Linked DNA regions of Haloactinospora alba. The protein of the gene in region 2 interacts with the protein of the main gene of each other region in a pairwise test. Links are inferred from orthologs where the notes say so. Each region holds a gene or a part of one and is shown on either strand. Other genes may lie near its edges.

Region 1 (3,140 bases), 1.4 Mb from region 2 along the record:
TCCGACGACGAGCGGCTGCAAACCTATGTCGAACGCGAGCTGGGGCCGTTGCTGGCCTACGACGACCGGCACGGCAGCGACCTCACCGAGATGCTGCGCTGCTACCTCTCCTCCGGCAGGAACAAGGCGCTGGCCGCCACCACCGCCCACATCTCGCGTCCGGCGTTCTACGAACGGTTGCGGCGGATCTCGCACGTGCTCGGCGTCGACCTGGACTCGGTGGAGACCTGCCTCTCGCTGCACGTGGCCCTGCTGTCCCTGGATTCGGTCCGCGATCACCGGGCGTACTGAACGCGGGGGCTACCATAAAGTACTTTTGGTTCCGTCGTGTGTGGGACACGACACGAGCGACCCGAGAACGCGCTGTTACCCGCGCAGCCCGTGACCATCCCGGAGGACCATGTGACAGAACAGGACGACAGCGCTCCGGCCGTACGGCGGAACCCCTCCTCCAACGTCGCCCTCGACGAGACCGCCAAGCGCATCATCGAGCAGCTGCAGCAGGACGGGCGCCGCTCCTATGCCGCCATGGGCAAGGCCGTGGGGCTGTCCGAGGCCGCCGTGCGCCAACGCGTCCAACGGCTGCTGGAGGCGGGCGTGGTCCAGGTGGTCGGTGTCACCGACCCGATGATGCTGGGGTTCAGCAGGCAGGCCATGATCGGCATCCGGTGCAGCGGCGAACTCGACAAGGTCGCCGACGAGATCGCCGACCTGCCCGGTGTCGAGTACCTGGTGATCACGGCCGGCTCGTTCGACCTGCTGGCTGAGGTGGTCGCCGCCGACGACGACCAGCTTCTGGAGATCCTGGGCCGCCTCCGGTCGGTCGAGAGCGTCACCGAGACCGAGAGTTTCCTGTACCTGAAGCTGCGGAAGCAGACCTACGCGTGGGGGACCCACTGAGGTCGCGCCGGTCGCCGGCCGGGACCGCCCGAAGGCGTCTCGCACGGGCCGGCACCGGTCGGCCGTACCGCCGGGCGGCCCACCGCCGCCCCGGGCGCGGCTCCGCCCCTCGGGCTCACTCCCTCTCGCTGGCGGCGAGCTGGCCGCACGCGCCGTCGATCTCCTGGCCCCGGGTGTCGCGGATCGTCACCGGGACGCCGTGGGACTGCAGCCTGCGCACGAACTCGCGCTCGTCCTCCGGGCGGGAGGCGGTCCACTTCGACCCCGGCGTGGGGTTGAGCGGGATCAGGTTGACGTGGGCAAGGTGGCCGGCGAGCATCTCGCCGAGGAGGTCGGCGCGCCACGCCTGGTCGTTGATGTCGCGGATGAGGGCGTACTCGATGGAGACGCGGCGGCCGGTCGTGTCAGCGTAGCGCCAGGCCGCGTCCAGCGCCTCGGCGACCTTCCACCGGTTGTTGACGGGCACGAGCTCGTCCCGCAGCTCGTCGTCGGGAGCGTGCAGCGAGATCGCCAACCGCACCTGCATGCGTTCCGCGATCATCTTCTCGATCGCCGGAACCAGACCCACGGTCGAGACGGTGACCCCCCGCTGCGAGATGCCCATACCGCCGGGGACAGGGTCGGTCATGCGCCGGATGGAGTCGAGGACGCGCCGGTAGTTGGCCAGCGGCTCGCCCATCCCCATGAAGACGATGTTGCTGATCCGCCCCGGACCGCCGGAGACCTCCCCCCGCTCCAGGTCCCGCGCGACGGAGACGACCTGGTCCACGATCTCCCCGGTGGAGAGGTTGCGCGTGAGACCGTTCTGTCCGGTGGCGCAGAACGGGCAGTTCATCCCGCAGCCCGCCTGCGACGAGACGCACAGGGTGGCGCGGTCGGGGTAGCGCATCAGCACCGACTCGAACATGACCCCGTCGAAGGCGCGCCACAGCGTCTTGCGGGTCATCCCCTCGTCACACGTGACATGACGCACCGGCGTGAGCAGCTCCGGGAGCAGCTCCGCGCCGAGCCGTTCCCGGGAGCCCTCCGGCAGGTCGGTCATCGCCGACGTGTCGGACTCCAGGTGTCCGAAGTAGTGCTGGGCCAGCTGCTTGGCACGGAAGGGTTTCTCCCCCAGCTCCGTCACCGCCGCGCGGCGGTCGTCGGGACTGAGGTCGGCGAGGTGCCGGGGCGGCTGGGCCCGGCGCGGGGCGGCGAAAGTGAGCTCGGCAGGCATGTGGTTCCAACACGGACGGATGACCGCGGACGCGGAGACGATGTCCGCGATACACGGTACTTTGGGTACATAGTCGGCCTTGTCCCGGCCGGGACAGGTTCCGCAGGGAAAAGGCCACTGCCGTTCATCCTATGCGGCGCGTGGGTACCACCGTACGGAACAGCAGAACAGCCGAACAGCCGGGGAGGGACAGTGGCAGCGGCGAGCATCCTCCTCGACGAGTCCAGCCCCTACCGCAGCCGCCGCGTGATCGTCGAACGCGGCCCCGGCGCCACCGCAGCCTACCTCCTCAACGCCCAGGGAAGGATCCGGGTCCCGGTGTGGCTCGCCAACCACGAGCCCGCGCCCGCCACGGGCGACCCCGCGAGCCTGTACCAGGGAGAGGCCCCCCTCATGCCCGCCGCCCACACCAAACATCCCCAGGGCCGCCCGCCGGTGGAGGCCGCGCGGGTACGCGCCGTGTGGTTCGAGGAAGGCGACGGGGTTGCGCTGCTCGAGGACGGGGAGCTCCTGGCCGTCATCCCCGGCTGGGCGGAAGCCGACCGGGGGCTGCCCGGTTACGCGCGCGACGCCGTCGGCCACACCCCCTACGCCTGGGCGCTGGACACCGCCCCCGAACAGCTGCGTTCCCGGGTGTTCCACGCGCGGTCGTACTGGCACTGGCGGTCGACCCCCGACGCGTGGCGCAGCGTGCAACGCGCGGTGTTCAACCACCTCAACCGGACCGTGGGCCCGTCGGGCCACTACTGGGACATCTCGGACGGCTATCCGCCGCTGTTACGCGTCTCGGAACGCCCGCCCACGGAACGGCGCCCCTACACGGTGCTGAGCACGGTGGGAATGTGCGGCCAGCGGATGCCCACCGTGGAGCGGTACCTCGCCGACCCCTCCCCCTACGCGCGGGTCGAGCTCGCGCTGGCCACCACCGGCGAACCGCACCTGGCCGCCCGGATCTTCCGCTGGATCGGCACCTTCCCGTGGCGCGCCGTGACCTGGTTCGGTCCCGGGCACAGTGTGAAATGGC
Region 2 (3,094 bases):
CGGTACGCCGGTGCGAGAAAAGGTCGGGGTCCTCCAGGGTGCAGCGCCGATCCACCACGACATTGTGCACCCCGCACTCCTCGAACTGGGCGGTGACCGCTGCGCGGAGGTCGATACTGGCCGTTCCGACGGAGGTACGACCGGCCCCCTGGGGGAGGCGTTCGGCCATCTCGTCACGCATCCATTCCGGCACCTCGTAACACCGGCCGCAGATCGCCGGGCCGAGGGCCACCGTGATCCGGCTTTCCCTGGCCCCCTGGTTGACCATGGCCTCCACGAGACGGGGCGCGATCCCCGCCAGCGTTCCGGCGCGCCCGGAGTGCGCCGCGCCCAGGACACCCGCGTCCGGATCCGCCCCGAGGATCGGCAGACAGTCCGCAGCCAGCGCTGCCAGGACGAGATCGTCGCGGGTGGTGACGATCCCGTCGACCCGTGGCGCCACACCGGGTGCTGTCACCACCGCGACATCAGCACCGTGCACCTGGTCCATCCAGACCACACGACCGCTGTCGAACCCCAGCCGGGCGGCCGCGTCCTGCCGGTTGCGCTCCACAGCCGTGTGGTCGTCGGACACCCCCGAACTGAGGTTGAGCGTATCGAACGGAGCAGCGCTCACCCCGCCGTCATACCGTCGAGTGAAACCGGCAGCCACTCCGGGGCCCAACTGGAACACGGCACTCATCAACCGACGCTGCTCTTCCTGGCTGTGTGGGGAGGGGACAGCAAACAGGGTACCGGCCTCGGAGGAGGCCGGTACCCTGTGCGTTACGTTCCCGCAGGGCATACCGCCCCTGCGGGAAGGGACTACTTGAGGAAGTCCGGGACGTCCAGATCGTCGGGATCGTCGAACACCACTCTGCGCCGGGGGGAGGAGACCTCCCCACCGGAGGCTCCCGAACGCGGAAGCTGGCTCTCCGTACCGGTGCTGCGGAGTTGGGTGCTCTCGCTGTCGCTGACCGACTGGATGTTGCGGCCGCGGTTCCCCTCCTCCTCAGGAGCAGGCTCCGTGTCGGTCTCCTCCTCCACCCGCGCCGCGGCGGAGGCCTGGTTCTCCTCCCTCCGGGGCTCGGGCTCGGGCCGCCTGGATTCCGGTTCTGGCCGCCTGGGCTCGGGCTCGGACCGCCTGACCTCGGGCTCGGGCCGCCTGGGCTCCGGCTCGGGCTCGGAGGGGACCTGGGCGCGGGGAGGCTCCTCCCGCACCGGTTCCGGGGCGGGGCTACGCACCGGCTGTTCGGCAGCCGGCTCCGGGGCGCGCTCCGTTTTTCTCTCCGGCCCGGTCTGGGTGGTCTGGGCCGTCACCGATGACGGTTTCGACTCGGCGGACTCGCCACGCTGCGGTACGGACGGTTCCGCGGTGAGCGCTGCCGCGGTGGACTCGGGTCCCGATTCGACACTCGGCTCGTCGAACCCGGCAGCGATGACGGTGACGCGCACCTCGTCCCCGAGCGCGTCGTCGATCACAGCGCCGAAGATGATGTTGGCGTCGGGAGCGGCCGAGTTCGCAACGAGCTGTGCTGCCTCGTTGATCTCGAACAAGCCCAGGTCGGAACCGCCCTGGATGGACAGGAGCACCCCGTGGGCACCATCGATACTGGCTTCCAGCAGGGGCGAGGAGATCGCCATCTCGGCCGCGGCCACAGCGCGATCGTCCCCCCGCGCCGAGCCGATCCCCATGAGTGCCGACCCCGCACCCGACATGACGGATTTCACGTCAGCGAAGTCCAGGTTGATCAGTCCGGGTGTGGTGATCAGGTCGGTAATGCCCTGCACACCGGAAAGCAGCACCTGGTCGGCTGCTTTGAACGCGTCCAGCACGCTCACTTGCCGGTCAGAGATGGACAGTAGGCGGTCGTTGGGAATCACGATCAGGGTGTCGACCTCTTCGCGCAGTGTCGCTATCCCGGACTCCGCCTGGGTCGCTCTGCGCTTACCTTCGAAACTGAAGGGCCGGGTCACCACACCGATCGTGAGGGCGTCCAACGACCGGGCTATATCGGCAACCACGGGAGCGCCGCCCGTGCCGGTGCCACCACCCTCCCCAGCGGTGACAAAAACCATGTCGGCCCCTTTGAGGACCTCCTCGATCTCCTCGCGGTGGTCCTCGGCCGCCTTTCGTCCCACATCCGGGTTGGCCCCGGCGCCCAATCCGCGCGTGAGCTCGCGGCCGACGTCGAGCTTGACGTCGGCGTCGCTCATCAGCAGCGCCTGAGCGTCGGTGTTGATGGCGATGAACTCGACGCCCTTAAGTCCCTCTTCGATCATCCGATTCACGGCGTTGACACCACCGCCGCCGATACCGACGACTTTGATGACCGCGAGGTAGTTCTGCGGTGCTGCCACGACGAGGGGCCTTTCCGCTCGCTTCTGCCAGCCGCACCGTCCCGTTCCAGCACGATCGTGTGCCTCGCACAGGAGCGAGTCAGCCAGCTTTTCCGGTTCTACAGTGCTACGTCCGGGCTTTTCCGGACTGGTCAACCACCAGCCCGGCTCCCTACAAGAGTGGGTACCGCCCCGCCAGCTCCAGGCTGCCGGCCCCGCCCACCTCGCCCGTTGCAGGGTTCATAGTCATGTCAATCAGGGGCTGCGTTCTTCGACAGTAAGTTGCAGGATGCCGACGGGCAACCAACCACGCGCTTAGCCTAACGGGGCGCACGTTTCCAAGGCGATGCGCGGCCTCGGCGCGTCGCGGCTGTTCCCCCGTCACGCGCGATCGGTCACGCCCCCGAGCCGCCTCGGAGGGAGTCAGGAAACGACCGCCGTGTCCGGAGCGCTGACGTCGTACTCGCGATCCTCGTTCGGAGGCCGCTCGCGCAACAGGATCGCCAGAACCTCGCTCTTCTCCCGCGTCCGCTCCCCGTCTCCCCACACCACACGAGCACCGCTGTCCAGGAGCACGACCACGTTGTCGGGCTCCTCCGCCTCGATGCCCGTGACTCTCCCGAGCACGGGGTCGGAAAGGTGCTCGGTGATACCGGCCGCCACGGAGAGGCCCGGGTTACCCCTGACCTCTCCCGTGATGCGCGCCAGCGGGTAGTCGGAAGGCTCCTCCTCCCGTTCGGCGATCCGCACCCCGGCACCGTCCACCAGCCAGTAC

What was found.
Region 1: the proteins of ftsZ (region 2) and rlmN interact in binary tests that used the Escherichia coli proteins (3 or more experiments, as listed by UniProt). The link is inferred for Haloactinospora alba from one-to-one orthologs.

The regions. Positions count from the first base shown.
Region 1 is NZ_VFQC01000001.1:661,847-664,986, reverse strand. The notes cover bases 67-3,001. They hold rlmN (23S rRNA (adenine(2503)-C(2))-methyltransferase RlmN), read right to left. Parts: upstream 2,117-3,001; coding sequence 1,016-2,116; downstream 67-1,015. Other genes in these bases: FHX37_RS03230 (suppressor of fused domain protein), read left to right, coding at 2,309-3,001; FHX37_RS03240 (Lrp/AsnC family transcriptional regulator), read left to right, coding at 403-900; FHX37_RS03245 (PucR family transcriptional regulator), read left to right, coding at 67-291. In the rest of the region: more of FHX37_RS03245, read left to right, coding at 1-66; more of FHX37_RS03230, read left to right, coding at 3,002-3,140.
Region 2 is NZ_VFQC01000001.1:2,077,510-2,080,603, forward strand. The notes cover bases 73-2,961. They hold ftsZ (cell division protein FtsZ), read right to left. Parts: upstream 2,341-2,961; coding sequence 805-2,340; downstream 73-804. Other genes in these bases: pgeF (peptidoglycan editing factor PgeF), read right to left, coding at 73-682; FHX37_RS09345 (cell division protein FtsQ/DivIB), read right to left, coding at 2,743-2,961. Also shown: more of pgeF, read right to left, coding at 1-72; more of FHX37_RS09345, read right to left, coding at 2,962-3,094. UniProt on the Escherichia coli protein: Essential cell division protein that forms a contractile ring structure (Z ring) at the future cell division site. The regulation of the ring assembly controls the timing and the location of cell division.